Regions from separate parts of the Pseudoalteromonas sp. SR44-8 genome, predicted to be linked through region 2. Evidence: predicted binding sites of a transcription regulator. Region 2 holds the regulator's gene; each other region holds the start of a gene.
The links. Region 2 encodes LexA, which represses DNA repair genes until DNA is damaged. Its sites were predicted from a motif close to TACTGTATNNNNATACAGTA; they were not measured.
Positions count from the first base shown of each region.

Region 1: H5183_RS16325 (SulA-like leucine-rich domain-containing protein) is a predicted target of LexA. The motif match lies at 2,218-2,237, and genes of this name have one in related genera.
Region 3: ruvC (crossover junction endodeoxyribonuclease RuvC) is a predicted target of LexA. The motif match lies at 2,337-2,356, and genes of this name have one in related genera.

Region 1 covers NZ_JACJDS010000035.1:141-3,988, forward strand. Annotated here, with positions in the region: gene H5183_RS16315 (NCS2 family permease) at 148-1,440, opposite strand; gene H5183_RS16320 (sel1 repeat family protein) at 1,568-2,023, shown strand; gene H5183_RS16325 (SulA-like leucine-rich domain-containing protein) at 2,248-2,682, shown strand; gene H5183_RS16330 (YchJ family protein) at 2,723-3,202, shown strand.
Region 2 covers NZ_JACJDS010000019.1:49,763-61,300, reverse strand. Annotated here, with positions in the region: gene H5183_RS11310 (cytochrome c oxidase subunit 3) at 1-80, opposite strand, end outside; gene H5183_RS11305 (cytochrome c oxidase assembly protein) at 116-643, opposite strand; gene ctaD (cytochrome c oxidase subunit I) at 643-2,241, opposite strand; gene coxB (cytochrome c oxidase subunit II) at 2,241-3,383, opposite strand; gene lexA (transcriptional repressor LexA) at 3,805-4,422, opposite strand; gene H5183_RS11285 (hypothetical protein) at 4,497-5,291, opposite strand; gene H5183_RS11280 (PaaI family thioesterase) at 5,413-5,856, shown strand; gene H5183_RS11275 (hypothetical protein) at 5,853-6,233, opposite strand; gene H5183_RS11270 (hypothetical protein) at 6,401-7,117, shown strand; gene H5183_RS11265 (endonuclease) at 7,230-7,883, shown strand; gene hmpA (NO-inducible flavohemoprotein) at 7,951-9,132, opposite strand; gene H5183_RS11255 (NnrS family protein) at 9,143-10,375, opposite strand; gene norR (nitric oxide reductase transcriptional regulator NorR) at 10,542-11,538, shown strand, end outside.
Region 3 covers NZ_JACJDS010000001.1:202,714-206,561, forward strand. Annotated here, with positions in the region: gene ruvB (Holliday junction branch migration DNA helicase RuvB) at 130-1,137, opposite strand; gene ruvA (Holliday junction branch migration protein RuvA) at 1,145-1,762, opposite strand; gene ruvC (crossover junction endodeoxyribonuclease RuvC) at 1,764-2,288, opposite strand; gene H5183_RS00860 (ABC transporter permease) at 2,410-3,848, opposite strand, start outside.

The DNA.
Region 1 (3,848 bases), on a different contig from region 2:
CCCTTCGGGCAGCGCCTGTTTGGCATTGATGCTGCGTTATCACCTATTTATGGGGAATGACCACATCACATAGGTTCTGCCTTGCCTAAATACCAAACAGACTGCTGAAAATTCAACCTTGAAAAGTCAACAGACCCTAGTAACTCACTAAGATAAAAACGCAAATTTGATCACAAACATCGCAGTCAATATCCACACACTGATGCTTACTTGTTCTCGTTTACCACACAATACTTTAACGACTGTATAAGAAATAAAGCCCAGTGCAATGCCATGAGCAATGGAGAATGTTAGCGGCGTCATCAGTAATACCACACTCACTGGAATGGCATCTGTCATATCATCCCAATTTACAAACTTAAGGTTTTGTAGCATTAGCACCGACACATATAAAATAGCTCCCGCAGTTGCATAAGCTGGCACCATTTTCGCCAAGGGTGCAAAAAACATCATCAATAAAAAGCACATTCCTACAACCACAGCTGTAAGTCCGGTTCTGCCACCCACAGATACTCCTGCAACTGACTCTATATATGAGGTTGTGGTCGAAGTGCCCAATACTGAACCGGCAATGGTTGCGGCGCTATCAGCACTTAATGCTCGTCCTAAACGAGGCATATTACCTTGTTCATCAGCAAGACCTGCTTTTTGAGTTACCGCAACTAAGGTGCCTGATGTATCAAATAAATCAACGAACAACAATGCAAAAATGACGCTAAGCATTGACAACTCAAACGCCGCTGAAAAATCAAGTTGCATAAAAGTAGGCGCAATTGAAGGAGGCATAGATATCACGCCTTGATACTCTACCAAACCCAGACTTAGCGCGATCACAGTTACTAATAAAATGCTGATCAAAACACCACTTTTAAAATCACGATAAAGTAGCGCTGCAATAACAAAAAAGCTAAAAATAGCCAACAATGGACCGGCAGCCGTTATATCACCCAGTTGCACTAATGTTGCAGGGCTGGCCATAATGATCCCGGCATTTTTAAGCGCAATTAACGCTAAGAACGCTCCAATTCCTGTTGCAATGGCTTGCTTTAACACCAATGGAATAGCATTAATTATCCACTCCCTGACTTTGAACAAACTCAGGAACAAGAAAATACAGCCCGACATAAACACAGCCCCTAATGCTGCTTGCCAGGTATAGCCCATGCCTAACACAACACCATAAGTAAAAAAGGCATTAAGCCCCATACCAGGAGCCAAAGCTAACGGATAATTTGCCCAAAAGCCCATGATAAAACAGCCAATAGCCGCAGCAATACAAGTTGCCACAAACGCAGCACCTTGATCCATACCAGCTTCAGCCAACATAGCAGGGTTGACAAACACAATATAAACCATAGTAATAAAGGTAGTGAGGCCGGCAATACATTCGCGGCGCACAGTCGAGTTGTGGTCGCTAATTTTAAATAACGCGTCGAGCATAAGTGAGTTTCATTTTAGATGACAATAATTGCGTGATTTTATCATATATTTCAAGAATAACAGGACAATTAACCTGATATTAGACTAAACTGAGCAGGTAAATGACAACAATAATATGTGTGGCACTATGACAGATACCTCGCCAATTGGCTTAGATTTAGAACAACAGTTAGAAAACGTATTATCGTTTATCACCCAACCGAGCAAAGCCCCACACAGTGCGGTTAAAGCTGATACTCCTGATAACACTGTTAATAAAGCCCTGTATTATTTAAAAAATGATCAACCTCCTCTCGCTGCTAAATGGATGCGCTTAGCTGCAATGTCAGGTAATCAGCGAGCCCAATTTTATCTAGGATTATTTTTTATCAAAGGCCAAGGCGTACCTACTAGTGTTTTTCATGGCGCAGTATGGCTAAGTTTAGCCAGTAGCCAAGGCTATGAGCCTGCAACAACCGCCTTAACTGATTTACGTAAACATCTAGCCACCCGCCGCTTTAAAGATGCCCAGTGTTATGCTGCAACACTGTATGAACAAATACACCAACAGCAGTTTGCTCACCTGATCCCCAACTCACCTTGAAAAGGGACTAATCTACCCTTTTCGTTAAAATCAATTGCCACCTCAATTTAAATAATTAATACATTGTTTTGTATAGTATTATTTAATTTTCTGCACATTTTCAAAGCTGATGGTATCAAATAAATTTAAAAATCGTTCAAAAAGATAGCAAAAAACACTTGCACACAAACACTGTATAAACTACTGTATATGAGTACTGTATAAACAACCAGTGAGTGAAACTTATGTTACAGCCAATTACCATCAGAACAGTTAAAAGCTATCAACAAGATAATTTAAGCGCATCAGTAAATTTGATTCAGATAGAAGATGAGATCTCTGCAACTTTTGAACTTCTAAAGGTGTTACACCATTACAATAATAAAAACGCATGGACGTTACTGATTGCACCGGATCACGTACCAAGTAAAGCTTTACTTGATTCATGTTCTATTGATACCAGTAAACTATTAGTGATTAGGCAAAAGCATCTGGTTAATTTAGAGTATGTACTAAATTCAGCACTACATAACGGTAACTTTGCAGCGGTGATCACCTGGACAGACATTGTGAAAGACAATCAAATAGCTAACCTGTCATTAAAGTTAGACCAAGCGAGTGCAAAACTATACTGTTTTACTAAAACCCAACAAGCTACAGAGATAGCATTAGCACAATAAGCTGTTAAAATGCCGTTTTTTAATAAAGCGTATTTTATTTATGACCTCACTCACTGACAGTCTTTGCTTATGTGGCAGCGAACAAAGCTATAGCGATTGCTGTGAAAAATTGCACTTAGGCAATATACAAGCAACAAGTCCAGAGCAACTAATGCGCTCTCGCTTTGTTGCTTATGCCTTAAAAAATGCTAAGTATATTTACCAAACTTATGCACAAAAAAAACAAGCAGCAAACCCAATCAAAGAAATTGCTGATTTTGCTAATAGTTGCCGCTTTATAAAATTAGCTGTGATCAGTGCAGACCAGCAAGAATACACTGGTTGTGTTGAATTTTGTGTTAGCTATTTTTATCAAAACTTGTTTTGCCAGCTGCATGAAAAATCAAGCTTCATAAAAGAAGATGGGCAGTGGCGTTATCTCGATGGTGAGATCTTCCCTGTTGCAGATATAAAAATTAGCCGCAATGATGAATGCCCGTGTGGTAGCGGTAAAAAATATAAAAAATGCCACAGCGTGTAACACTTTCTTAGAGTGTAGTTTTTACCGTAAGTATTTATAAATAATCATAAATTCAAAAAACTCGCGACCCAACGTGGTCTGTCTAAGTGCGATTAACTCTTTGTTGCTTAACCTAAATTTTGGTTAATGTGTTTTCTAACACATTGATTTAAAGCACTAATATTACTTTTACTCTCCAGCCGAAATTTTCAGGGAAAATAAGGCGAATTTACGCGTCAATAGCATGCCTATTACAAGTAAATTCAACGCAGTTAACATTGAAAAATAGCCGCTGGAGATGGATTTATTATCCGAAGCTCAGATTACTTCCGCCAGTAGAATAACGCGGTAGCAGTTATCGATCCAACTAGGTTACAAACCTCTTGTCATGATTAAATCACTCCTAGATTAAACAAATTTTAATTCTGAAAGGTCAACATGCTCTAGTACTTCACAACAACACCTATAAACAACTAACTCATCCATAAAACATATATATACTGCGTTAGAACCAGCCCCGTAGCATGCTAAGATCTAGTCATATCAAAAACAATAAAGGAACAAATGTTAAATAAATTTCAAGTATCAAAAAAACACTATAATAAAAACTAGAAAATAAATCGTTATTATTTTTATATTTTTTAAAATAATTAAAACAAAGCCTAAC
Region 2 (11,538 bases):
ATAAAAAACATCGCAAATGCGCCAACTATTGGCCACGGACTTTGCGCGGGAACATAATATTTTTCGTAATTTTTATCCATTTTGTTTGCTCCTAATTAGCTATTAGCTTGGCAACCTAATTACTAGCCACTATCTGCCCGCTAATATCAAACACGGTATAAGACAAAGTTAACTCTTCAACATCTTCAGGTAATTGCGTATCAACATAAAAAAGCAGTTTAAATTCCACTTCTTCACCTGCTTTCAAAGGTTGTTGATCGAAACAAAAGCAAGCCATTTTATGCAAATACTTAGCTGCTTTGCCTGGAGACACCGACGGTACCGCTTGCATAACTTTATCTTCATTACTGGTATTTTTTGCTCTAAACAGCACTTCGCGCATAGCTCCGGGCTTTACTACCACACTATACTCATGTGATTGCACCTCAAATGGCGCTCCACTTTGCGCATGAGTTGTGAAGCTTACGTCGATTTCTCGTGCCTCATTAACACTCGTACTTTGCTTTGCTTGCTCTAACGAAGGCTTACCATTAAGGCCTGTTACATCACAAAAAACGTCGTACAACGGCACCAAAGCAAACGCAAAAGCGAACATGCCAAGACATATTAAAACTAAGCGCTTAAGCAGTGGTGCATGACTCATTACTTAATCTCCGGTGGCGTTTCAAAAGTATGATAAGGCGCAGGCGATGCCACCTCCCATTCCAAACCCTCAGCACCATCCCACACTTTGGCGGGCACTTTATCGCCGCCTCGTGCACACTTAAATACTACAACCACAAATAACAATTGTGATAAACCAAAAGCAAAGCCACCAATACTAATAATCGCGTTAAAGTCTGCAAATTGCAGTGCGTAGTCAGGAATCCGGCGCGGCATACCGGCCAAACCAACAAAGTGCATAGGGAAAAACAATACATTCACGCTCACTAAAGACAACCAAAAATGCCATTTAGCCAAGGTGATATTGAACATATTTCCCGTCCATTTTGGCAGCCAATAATACGCCCCGGCCATAATTGAAAATATCGCCCCAGTCACTAACACATAATGAAAATGCGCCACCACAAAATAAGTATCATGGTATTGAAAATCAGCAGGAGTAATCGCCAGCATCAACCCAGAGAAACCACCTAAAGTGAATAACACAATAAACGCAATACTAAATAACATAGGCACTTCAAAACTAATCGAACCACGCCACATGGTGGCTACCCAGTTAAATACTTTGACCCCAGTTGGCACCGATATCAGCATAGTTGCATACATAAAAAATAATTCGCCAGCGACAGGCATACCTGTGGTAAACATATGATGCGCCCAAACTATAAAGCTAAGTAAAGCAATCGAAGATGTGGCATATACCATAGAGGCATAACCAAATAATTTTTTACGTGAAAAGGTCGGCACTATAGTCGAGATAATGCCAAAGGCTGGCAGAATCATAATGTACACTTCAGGGTGACCAAAAAACCAAAATATGTGCTGGAACATCACCGGATCACCGCCCCCAGCAGCATCAAAAAAGCTGGTTGCAAAATACTTATCAGTCAATACCATAGTCACAGCACCGGCCAATACCGGCATCACAGCAATCAATAAAAAAGCGGTGATAAGCCATGTCCACACAAACAGCGGCAGCTTCATCCAAGTCATACCTGGCGCACGTAAATTAACGATAGTTACAATCACATTGATTGCGCCCATAATTGAGCTAATACCCATGATGTGAATAGCAAAAACAAATAATGCGGTATTATCGTTACTGTAAGTTGTTGACAGTGGTGCATAAAAAGTCCAGCCAAATGCCGGGCCACCACCTGGCATAAACAGGGATGCCAGTAAAATAATAAAAGCAAAAGGTAAAATCCAAAAGCTCCAATTATTCATCCGTGGTAATGCCATATCTGGTGCGCCAATCATGAGTGGTACCATCCAGTTAGCCAATCCTGTAAAGGCCGGCATAACGGCACCAAATACCATGATCAAGCCATGTACTGTGGTCATTTGATTGAAAAAGTGAGGCTCTACCAACTGTAAGCCAGGTTGAAATAACTCTGCGCGGATCACCATCGCCATGGCGCCACCAATTAAAAACATCGTCAACGAAAAAATTAAATATAAGCTACCGATATCTTTATGGTTAGTAGTATAAAGCCAGCGTTTAAAACCTTTCGCAGGATGATGATGTCCATCATGGTGTGCAGCTTGATCATGTTGTTGCTCTGTTACGCTACTCATTATTTAGCCTCCGAAGTTGCATCAATCGCGGCTTGTATCTGACTCGGTTGAATTACATCCCCAGTGTCATTGCCCCATGCATTACGCTTATAGGTGATCACAGCTGCTAGCTGCTTGATTGATAACTGCTTGTCAAATGCTTGCATAGCGGTACCTGGGCGACCATGAAGCACTACATCAATATGATCTTTAATATCTCCTAATACTACCGGACTGCCTTTGAGCGCCGGGAAAACCCCCGGTAAGCCCATACCTGTTGGTTGGTGACACGCAGCGCAACTGGCCATATAGACTTGCTCGCCGAGTGTCATTAATTCTTCTTTTGGTAATGTTTGATCTAATAATGCAGCATCAGCAATTGCAGCGTTTGCTTTTGCCTGCTTAGCTTCGCTCAGCCAGTTTGCAAATGCTTGCTCAGATTTAGCTTCAACCACCACAGGCATAAAGCCATGATCCTTTCCGCATAGTTCTGCACATTGCCCTCGATAAATGCCCTCTTCATTAATTCTGGTCCAAGTTTCATTGATAAACCCAGGGTTAGCATCTTTTTTCACTGCAAAATCAGGCACCCACCAAGAATGAATAACGTCGTCTGAGGTCATTAAAAATCGTACTTTTTGATTAATTGGCAACACCAAAGGTTTATCAACTTCAAGCAGGTAATTAGGGTTTTTATTTGCAAGATTAGTTATTTCATCTTGAGGTGTAGCAAGCATTGAATAAAACTCAACATCTTCACCCATGTACTCATAATGCCATTTCCATTGAGAACCAGTAATTTTAATCGTGAGATCAGCTTTACTAGCATCTTCCATTGCAATCAAAGTTTTTGTCGCAGGAATTGCCATACCAATTAAAATCACAAACGGGATTGCCGTCCAAAGGATTTCAACTTTAGTACTTTCATGAAATTGGGCTGGTTTTGCCCCTTTAGATTTACGGTGGTGGATCAGTGCCCAAAACATCACGGCGAACACGATGACCCCAATCACACAACATATAATAAATATTGTCATGTGCAGCTGATAAACATCATTACTTATATCTGTTACGCCCTTACGCATATTAAACTGGCTATTAGCCAATACTTGCTGCGGTAGAACAAACAATATAAGCCACAAGGTAGAGCTCAATTTACCCATGTGACGGCTCCTTTAAATGCTATTGCAAAACGCAAAGCGAAAAGGCGGCACAGCTTTATTCGCGCCAATTCGTTATTTTTTATTGTTACTGAATATTAACGCAACCCTAAATTATGCTATTGAGCAAAATTGTTAGACTTTTAAAGTAGCTGTTAACACAGTGTATTAACCAATTAGTTAAAAAATGAACAATTAGCAAGTTTTAAGAGCAATTAAATTCTTTTTTGGTGCATAAATAACAGCTAAAAATCAGCGCGTTATTTTGTAATTAGGGATAATATTAGAGGGCTAAAAGTAGCTGACAAGTAGATTTGATAGGGCTTAGGACGCTATAGCTAAGTATAAAATCTAGCCATTAAAGCGGTAAAAAATTAAATGCACCAAACTTCACCAATTTGGTGCAAAATATAGATCAAAAATTTTACATCCAATCAGCGTTGCGGATCACCCCAACAGCTAACCCTTCAATATTGAAAGATTCATGTTCAAGATCCACTTCAATCGGTGAAAATTCATCGTTTTCAGCATGTAAAAAAACTTTTTTACCTGCTTTTTCAAGGCGTTTTACTGTTACATCGTCATCAACACGGGCAACCACCACTTGGCCATTTTCAGCAACTTGAGTGCTGTGTACTGCCAATAAATCGCCATCCATAATACCAATGTCTTTCATACTCATGCCTTGCACACGCAGTAAAAAATCAGCAGCCGGTTTAAACAAGAGTGGATCTATTTTGCAATGACTTTCAACATGCTGCTCTGCCAAAATAGGCTCACCAGCGGCAACTCTGCCTATTAGAGGTAAACCAAGTTGTTCCGGCTCATCCTCTTCAACTAACTGAATACCTCGACTAGCACCGGGCTTCATTTTAATAACGCCCTTTTTCGCTAATGCCTTTAAATGTTCTTCCGCTGCATTAGCACTTTTAAAACCTAACGTTTGCGCAATCTCAGCACGGGTTGGCGGCATACCGGTATCTTTAATAAAAACTTTAATAAGTTCGAGAATTTGAGCTTGGCGATTCGTTAATGGGCGCATACAACTGGTTTTCCATACAGTACATTTAACTGTGAGTATATACAGTTATCTGAAAATCGCAAATATAAATTGGCTTAAAATCGCGCCGTTAATAACAAGCTCATACTATTTAAACCACTTCCAGAATCAAGCGCAGATCCAAGACCAAACTTTAATGCTACATGTTGATTAAACCAATATTGCGTTTGCAGTTCATAGTTGTCTTTTAGATTTTTCTGATTCCGAATATTGGCAACGACTCCCACTGACCATGCTTGATTTACATAATAAACCGCCTGCCCCTGCACATAACGATAACGCCCTGCCAATTGCTTTAGCTCTAAATCCCAACCTTGATTGCTAACTATATTTGTCCAACGAACATAAGGAGCATAAGTCCATTCAACCGCGACTCTTTCATTATCTTTGCCAAACCACATATCATGGCGCTCTAAGCGACTGTAATATACATTGAACCCTAGTTGTAACTGCTCATTCATTTGCTTACCAACAGCGGCACTCACTAAATAATCAGTATTTTGCCAATAGCTATTATCCTCACAGAGGCGCTGCGCGCTGGCACTAATAACTAATCCTGCGGGACCATAGATGGCAGCATCGGCATTTAAATAGCTAAAATCATCATTAGCAAACCCACCAATAGCATAATTATTGACTTGATTTAAATACGCTTTTAGCTCGTATGGACCAGTCAAAGATTCAAGATCTTGCGCAAAATATCGGTATCGTGCGCCTAAAAAAGATTCATCTAAACCAGCTAAATCGGTAAAACCAATATCGAGTTGATGTTGGGTACTAGCAACAGCCTGCGGCTGAGCAACAAGGCTCATTAATAATATTGCACCACATCCAAATACCTTTACTTTCATCCTTAAGATCCATTAACAGTTAGATAATATAGGTACATTTTATCTATTTTTATGATCTTAACTGTAGGAAAATGTTTAAAAGTGTAGACTGATTTAGTAAATAACTTAGTGAGGTAGACAGATGAGTATTTGGTATCAACCGATCACCCTAGCACAATGTAAGCAACTTGATGACGGCATAAGTGGTCAAGGCACATTGATGAAAACCATGGGCATTGAAATAAGTGAAATAGGCGATGATTATTTAGTAGCAACGATGCCCGCGATCCCAGCTCATCATAACCCTATGGGTATGGTGCATGGCGGCGCAAATGTTGTACTTGCAGAAACCGTGGCGAGTTATGCTGCAAACTTTGCTGTTGATTTTACAAAGTTTTATTGTGTTGGCCAGGAGATCAATGCCAATCATCTAAAAGCATCACGTAATGGTATATTAACCGCGATAGCAACACCACTACACTTAGGCAAGCGTACATCCGTATGGGAAATAAAAATCACCAATAGTCGTGGAGAACTGTGCTGCGTATCAAGAATGACCGCAGCAATTGTAGAGCGAAAAGGCTAACTTGAAAGTGGATAAATTGTAATTTCAATACCTGCGCCAATAGCAGAAATACGCAATAAAGTATCGGCACTGAGCGCTTGATTAAAGCATTTTGGCGAAGTGCCTGATTCAAAGCCAATATCAAAGGTGCGCTTTGAGCATGATAACCACTGCTTTAATGCATTGCGTGAGCAAGATTCAATTAACTCACATAAGTGGTTAATCGCTTTATCTGGTGAGATAACGTCTTCATTAGACTCAATACGTGCTAGTTGACGGTACTCATCTTTATCGTAATGCAAAACCACAGCACTTTTTTTTAAGTCTGCAACTAACAAACTAATATCTTGCTTTGATTCAAGCTCTAGATCTACATTTAAAAATTGAATTTCCGACATTGTTTCATTTTTACCCTGCGTTAATAACAACGCAAACTTTAACCTAATTTTGCGTATATACCAAATCTAGAGTAGCTAGTTTTATTTTGTTGATGCGACAATTTGCCACATTGGCAAACTCAATATAATTTATAGAATACCGCACTAATAACAAACAGGTAGTCACTATGGATAAACGCATTTTTAAACATGCGCGTAAGTTTCACAAATGGTTAGGTTACTTATTAGCGCTACAAATTTTTGCATGGTTACTCGGTGGTTTAATTATGAGTGCTATACCGCTTGAAAAAGTTCACGGTAAACATTTAGCTGCGCGGCAATTAAATAACCCATTCAAACAAGCTGATTATCTAGCCTCAGTTGATAATATCGTTTCACAAATTACTCAACCAAGACAAATTAGTTATAGTCACTTTTTAACAATCCCTACCATTATTGTGAGCAACAGTAACGGTGAGTACAGCTTTAACGGAGTTACTGGCAGTCCTTTGGTAGCACCGAGTAAAGCGCAAATTATTGCCAATGCCCAAGCTCATCTATTAATTAATGCGCAAGTAACAGACGCGATCAAACTAGCTAAAGGTACTCGCGAAGTTGGCTTTAAAGAAAATATTTGGCAAGTAAATTTTGACGATACGTTTAACACCACACTATATTTATCCGCTGATAGTGGCCAAGTTATTACTGTTCGCAGCACAATTTGGCGAATTTTCGATTTTTTCTGGATGTTACACATAATGGACTATGATCAACGTGAAGATTTTAATAACCCATTATTAATTAGTTTTGCAGCCAGTAGCATATTGTTTTGTTTAACTGGCTTTATTTTATTACTACAGAATATCCGTTTTAGAAAACGTACTTCCCGTCGCCCAAGTAGCTAACCTTACCTTGTAGGTGAGTTAAAATTCCCACTACATCACACAGTTAAGCGATTTACTTTTTGAATAATCGCTCTAAACTAGCGCTTCCTGTAGTTCACTAAAGTGATTGGATATGCCGCATTTAATTATTGCGCTGGTATTGTGTTGTGTGAGTTTTAACCTTTATGCAGAACAATTCACCAGTTTTTACAGCGCAAAAAAACACCTCATCAAAACCCTTCCTGATAACGCCACCAGCCTCTATTGTGGCTGTAATATTAAACGCCAAGGTAAAAAACTGGTGCCCGACCCAAATGCATGTGGTTATGTGCCTCGCAATGCGGTTACTCGTTCAGGCAAACCAAATGCGCGCGCAACTCGGATTGAGTGGGAACATATTGTGTCTGCATGGGAATTTGGTCACCAGCTACAATGCTGGCAAGATGGCGGCCGAAAAAATTGCATTAAAGTCAGTGCGCAATTTCGGAAAATGGAAGCTGATATAAATAATCTCGCTCCGGCAATTGGTGAAATAAACGCAGACCGCTCTAATTATAGCTTTGGCATGATTGCAGGTAATGCAAGCCAATATGGTCGCTGCCAAGTAAAGGTAGATTTTAAACAGCGTGTGGTAGAGCCGCCCTTTTATGCACGAAAACGCATTGCCGATGCTTATTTTTATATGCAAAAAACCTATGGTTTAAAAATTTCCGACAAGCAAAAAAAATTATTTACCGCATGGCAAAACCAAGCTTTGGCAGCGAAAAATAGCAATGCTGTACTTTAAATAGCCAAAACCATAAAAAAGGCGCATTTCGCGCCTTTTCACTTAAAACCTACATTTAGTTTCGTCATTAAATATCTTGATGTGGGCCAAACACCTCGTAGTGAATACGCTCAGCAGCAACTTCTAATACGAGTAATTGCTGTTTAATTGCAGCCATAAACCCCGTTGGGCCACAGATGTAGAAATCACCTTCTTCAAGCGGTAGCTGCTCAGCAACAGCGCTGACATTCATCAATCCAGTAAACTCAGCTCCCTCGCCACCTTGATTAAACCAAGTGTAGTAATTTAATCGAGTATGCGCCGCGGCTTGCTCTGCCAAAAACTGACTAAATGAATGCTGCAGGATATTTTCACAGGCGTGTAAATAGGTGACCGCTTGATTCGATGTATCACATAATAATGTTTGTAGCATTGCCAGCATCGGTGTTTGGCCAACGCCCGCAGAAATTAATACCACAGGTTTTTTATTTGCGCGTAAAAAGAAGTCTCCAGCCGGTGGATAAAGCTCCACAACGCTGCCCTCATCAAGTGAGTGCAAATAATTAGATACAATCCCCGCTGCTGGCAATAACTCTTTTTTCACGCTAATACGGTAATTTTCACCATTACTTTGCTGAGAAATAGAGTATTGGCGTATCTCACTACACTGTGCATAAGCTGGTTTTACTTTGATACCTAAATACTGCCCTGGTTTATGAGTCATTACCGCTTTACCATCGACTGGCACTAAAGTAAAACTGGTTACTAACTCTGATTCAGGCTGTTTCTTAGCAATAACAAATGCTCTAGTACCCGACCAGCCACCGTGGTTATTTTTACTGTGCTCGTATAGCGCCGCTTCTTCGGTAATACAAATATCAGCAAGTAGTGCGTAAGCCTCACGCCATGCATATTCAACTTCAGCTGTAAATTGCTCAGGGAGCAATTCTTTTAAAGTGCCAATCAGGTGTCCGCCAACTATTGGATAATGCTCAGGTAAAATATGCATGCTGGTATGCTTATGATTAATGCGTGCCAGCGCCTCTTTTAATACGGCTAAATTATCAATATTTTGAGCATACGCAGCCAAGGCATTAAATAATGCAAATTGCTGACGGCCACTACGTTGATTGGTCATATTAAAAATATCCTGCAGCTCAGGGTTATGACTAAACAGCCGGTTATAAAAATGCTCCGTGACAACGGTGCCCGCCTGCGCCAATAAAGGCGCTGTGCTTTTTACTATTTCAATGGTTTTATCAGATAACATACAACTTCCTTTAACCACGACGCCCATCAACACGACGCCGCGTTAAAATAGGAATACAGTGGAATAAGAACAATAAAAATGCCACGATCCACAGTACAGCACTCAGCTGCCATGCGATGTGTGGCCCAATAACAACAGGTAATAACGAACGAATAATTGCTGCAATAAACACTAAAGCAAATGCCACAGCCATAAAGTGAGGAATAGTTAAAGGGCGGCCAGTATGACCATGAGATACCCGCGTCATCATCGCTAAGATCATCATGCCAATCGTACCTATAGTGATCATATGCAGCGCGTCTTTAAACAAAATAACCGAGCTGTAAAAACTCAGCGCAAGCAATACTAAACCAAGCCCAAGAGCTAGATAGGAGAAGTGCAACGACCATAACAGTGGTACTTTGAGCATTTGATTATTCCACCACAACAATGAGCGACTTAAATGCACTACAGCAACAACAGCCAATGCCCAACCAGGATTAACGCTTGCTATAAATAATTGGCTGATAAAATAAAGCGCGACAGCAAATAATGAGCTGTAAAGCAGCACTTTATCTAAACGAGGAGTACGCACTTGCTCCGCTAAACCAAGACCACGAGCAGTAAAAAAAGGTAATACCCGCCCAGCCACCACACCGACAAGTAAGGTCATTACTAGTACTGCGGTATCGGCGACTGCCAATGCAAGTAGCATGTTTTGTTGTATTGCTAAGCATAAATAAATAATATTGAGCACACACAATGCGCTTAGCATCGGTAAAAATTGGTAGTTATTTTTATTGCCAGCTTTAAGGAGCATATTAGCCAGCGCCATAACTGCACCTAACCACCAAAGCAATTGGAACAATAACACCGCATATAAACTAAAGTTTTCAATACCTGCACTGGTAATAAAAAACGCAACACGAGCTGCTAGCCACACTAGGGTTAGCAACATCAATTTACGACCATTAATACTCGCAACCCCGCTCCAAGTTTGTGCTGCGGTTAATAAAAACCCCACAGCTACAGCGCCTGCAAAGCCAAACATCATTTCATGGGCATGCCAAAGTGTTGCTGGCATAGTCAATTGCCATCTGGCATGGCCTGTTAAAATGAGTAACCAATAACTAATCGACAAAACGGCCAATAAGCCAGCTCCTAAAAAGTAGGGCCGAAATGCTAACATCCATAACGGCCATTGACTGACTTGATAAAAACGCACTTTTTTGGGCATTGGTTCGGTTAAATTGATTGCTCGCATCAGCGTATTAGACTTATCTATCTAGGTATTTATAACACGCTACTGCACAAGCCGAGCCAAGATTCAAACTGCTTATTATTCAACATATTAACTATTTTACTATTGACAAAAAAGTCTTTATGACTCACCTTTAAATAAGATAAAAACACATTTGAGTCATTTTGACATGGCAGATAAACAAAGCTTACTTAATGTCGCCCTTGTGCTTGCTAAAGTGAGCGACCAAAAGCAGCCTTTTCAGCAGTTAATTCAGTGTATCAAGCAAGTAATACCCAGTGACGCTATTGCACTGCTTACCTTACAAGGCGATGTGTTAAAACCACAAGCTATTCATGGACTGACGCCTGACACCCTAGGACGACGCTTTGTAATAAACGAGCATCCACGTTTACATGCCATTTGCAACGCTAAGCAACCATTACAGTTTGCCCATGATTGCCCAATTCCTGATCCGTACGACGGTTTACTATCGAGCAAAACTGGCGATATCCCTGTTCATGCTTGCTTAGGCATCCCCCTACTTGATAGCGAAGATAACTTACTCGGTGTGATCACCCTCGACAGTCTCGATGCAAATGCATTCGACAGTTTTGACCTTGAGCTATTTACTCAACTAGGTACGCTTTGCACCGCGCATTTGCAAACTGTATTAAAACTGCAGCAATATCAAAACCACGCGCAACATAGTAGCGCTTTAGTGCAAGAGCTAAACCGCGAAGCGCTTACCCGCGATGGTGCAGAGATCATCGGCCAAAGCACGGCCATGCAAGCCCTTCGAAGCGATATAAAACTAGTGGCGGCTTCTGAGTTTAGTGTCTTGATCCAAGGTGATACCGGGGTAGGTAAAGAGCTAGTAGCACGCAATATCCATCTTCATTCAAAGCGTAGCGAAATGCCGTTAATTCACTTGAATTGTGCATCATTACCAGAGAACCTCGCCGAAAGTGAATTTTTTGGCCACGCCAAAGGCGCATTTACCGGCGCCCATAATGCACGTCAAGGCAAGTTTCAGCTGGCTGATGGTGGCACCTTATTTTTAGATGAAATTGGTGAACTACCACTTGCCATGCAAAGTAAACTATTGCGCGTCTTACAAAGTGGTGAAATCCAAACGGTTGGCGAAGATGAAGTAAAATACGTCGATGTAAGGGTTATTGCGGCTA
Region 3 (3,848 bases), on a different contig from region 2:
TATGCTAATCACGCGATTAACTTAAACACAGCAAAATACACATTTGAATAGTGGCTAAAAGAACAGTATAGAAGATGTGTGAGGTGGGTTTGCAGCCATACGCACGCATACAGCTACAATAAATGTACTTTATTCTTGTTTGGGTAATAAGCCAAAGTGATGATAGGCGTTATCAGACACAATACGCCCTCTTGGCGTACGTTGGATAAATCCTTGCTGGATGAGGTAAGGCTCGATCACATCTTCAATGGTTTCTTTTTCTTCACCGATAGCGGCGGCTAAGTTGTCTAACCCTACCGGACCCCCCATAAACTTTTCAATGATCGCGAGTAAATATTTACGGTCCATATAATCAAAGCCGCTTTTATCGACATCAATCATATTAAGTGCCAGCTCTGCTACTTCGGCATTTACAGTACCGTCTGATTTAACTTGCGTGTAATCTCGTACCCGGCGTAATAATCGATTAGCGATACGTGGCGTACCACGAGAGCGTTTAGCAATTTCAATGGCACCTTCATCACACATGGCTAAATTTAAATAATGAGCAGAACGCCCCACTATAGTCGATAAATCTGCCACCGAATAAAACTCTAAACGCTGCACAATACCAAAACGGTCTCTAAGTGGTGAGGTTAACGAGCCTGCGCGAGTGGTTGCGCCAATTAAGGTAAAAGCGGGTAAATCGAGCTTAATGGAACGAGCTGCGGGCCCTTCACCAATCATTAAATCGAGTTGATAATCTTCCATTGCAGGATAGAGTATTTCTTCAACTTGCGGGCTTAGCCTATGTATTTCATCAATAAAAAGTACATCGCCTTCTTCTAAATTGGTCAGTAGTGCGGCTAAATCACCGGCTTTTTCAAGCACTGGGCCCGAGGTTGTTTTAATACTGACATTCAGCTCATTGGCAACAATGTTTGCTAGTGTGGTTTTCCCCAAACCCGGCGGACCAAATATTAATAAATGATCAAGCGCTTCACCCCGACTACGTGCAGCTTCTATAAATATTTCCATTTGCTGTTTAACATGGGGCTGACCAGTATAATCGGCTAATAGTTTTGGTCTAATCGCGCGATCGACTACATCTTCATTACTTTGTTCAGTCGCATCTATTAAACGATCCGCTTCAATCATGGTTTACTCACAACATTGATTTTAGAGATTCTTTGATCAGAACCTCTGTAGACATACCAGGCTTGGCCACTGATTTTACTGTTTTTTGTGCTTGCGCCAATTTATAACCTAATGACACTAACGCAGAGATTGCATCATCTGCCGCATTATTAGCAATAAGTGCGTCAGATGCGGGCTCTATAACTGCATTATCACTAAATGGCGTGAATAAGTCATTACCCCAATCTTTTAATCGGTCTTTCATTTCAAGTACCAGGCGCTCTGCGGTTTTTTTACCTACACCTGGCAGTTTCACTAAACTGGTGGCATCTTCGTTATTCACACAGCTAACAAATTGCTTAGCCGACATCCCTGAAAGTATTGCTAATCCGAGCTTTGGCCCAACGCCATTGGCTTTTAATAGCTCTCTAAATAATGCTCGCTCAATTTTATTATTAAAGCCAAATAATAACTGGGCGTCTTCTCTTACTACAAAATGAGTATACACAATGGCATTTTCGCCAATGTTTGGTAAATCATAAAAACACGTCATCGGCATGTTAACTTCGTAACCAACACCGCTTACTTCAAGCAAAATTTCTGGCGGTTGTTTTTCTACTAAGATGCCATTTAAGCGACCTATCATGTTATTTCCTTAATCGTCCTCTAACGGTTTTACTGGCACTGCCCGCTAGTTTTATTAAATTTTGATCGGAATGAGCATGGCATATCGCAATGGCTAATGCATCGGCTGCATCCGCTTGCGGTGTGCCTGGCAATTTTAAAATATTTTTAACCATATGCTGCACTTGCGATTTATCGGCACCACCGTGCCCTACCACCGCTTGTTTAATTTGCCGCGCCGAGTATTCAAACACCGGTAACTCAGCCATTGCCGCACCAACAATTGCAGCTCCTCTGGCTTGGCCTAATTTAAGAGCTGAATCAGGATTATGCGCCATAAATACTTTTTCAATGGCAAAATGATCGGGAGAGAATTGTTCGATTAGTTGACTGATCCCCTGATAAATCATTTTTAATCGAATAGGAAACTCGTGATCGGCCAGTTTTATACAACCGCTGCCTAAATAAGTAAATTTAGCACCTTGATGGGCAATCACCCCATAACCGGTTAATCGTGAGCCAGGATCAATCCCTAAAATAATAGCCAATACTTGCCCAATCAGTGTAAATAGTTAAGTACGCTAATAATGCCAGAGCACTGTATAAATTACCAGTGCATTATTGGCATAAAAAAGCCCGTAAAAACGGGCTTGTTTAATTGCTAACCTTTTAGGCTAAAGAGCGTAGTAACCCTTGGGTATTTTTACGCATGGTTCTAGCTATCATAAAGTAGCCCAGTGATGCCACAAACACACCACCCACTAATGGCCCAATAAGCCAAATATGCGGGTGCAGCTTACCTGCTAAGTCAAACATCTCACGTTGCACTATTAATAAAGCCACATCACTGACCAACGCAGCGACAAAACCAGCAGCGCTGCCCAGCAATAAAAACTCATATAAAGTGGCATTTTTTATTAGCCGCCCTTTGGCGCCTAAGGTACGCAATATGACAATTTCCTGCATCCGTTCACCAAGGCTTGCTTGCACTTGCGAAATTAAAACCAAGCCACCACACATCACCACTATCGCCAGTACAAATCCAATTGCCAGCGATACTTGCGAAATAGTAGAACGTATTTGTTTGACAAAGCTGTCAACGTCGATGGCGTTGATTGTCGGGTAGGCACGTAGTAGCTCACTAAAATCGCGTTTTTGCTCGGCTTCGATACGCACTGATGAAATATACGTCGCAGGAAAATCAGCCAGTACATCAGGGCTTAATATAATAAAGAAATTAGGCTTTAAAGTAGCCCAATTAACTTTACGAACACTGGTGATTTTGGCATCAAATGACTGGGCGCCAATCAAAAATGTTAGCGTATCACCCAGTTTCACATCTAAACGTTCTAGCATAGATTCTTCGATGGATACCTCAGCGGTGGCATTGTCGCCAAACCACTGCCCGTCTATGATCTCATTTTGCACAGGGACTTGCTCTAACCATGTAAGATTTAGCTCACGGCCAATACCTGCGCGTGCTTCTTCGTCTTTCTTCTCGTTATCTTGTAATGAGACTTCGCGAGCAACTAATTCACCATTAACAGCGTTTACGCGACCACGAATAGTCGGATAGAACTCAGATACTTGAATATTTTTTTGCTCTAAAAAGCTTGTTACGTCTGGCAATTCAGTTTCGGTTATATTGACTAAAAAAGCATTCGGCGCGTCGCTTGGAAGTTGCGATTGCCAATCTGCGATCATATCGTTTTTCAGCACCACTAAAAATAACAATAGCTTTATTGCCAACGAAAAACTGATCAACTGTACCGCATTAGCATTGGCACGTTTTTGCAACGAAGCAATCGCTAATGACCAACTATTCCCCGGCCGCAATCCTAGTTTACGTCCGCTGCCAAAAATTAACCGCGATAATAAAAACAGTATCGCAATCAAAACTAAAGTAGAGACAAACAAAATAGCGGTAATTTTAAGGTTATTACTAAACAACCACATTAATAAAAAGACCGTTAAGCCCGACATAGCTAAATGCACTTTACTTACTAATAGCTTATCGCCTAAGTTACGGCGTAATACCCTAAGCGGTGGAATATCAAATAAATCTAATAACGGCTTGATTGAAAACATCACCGCACAGATAACGCCAG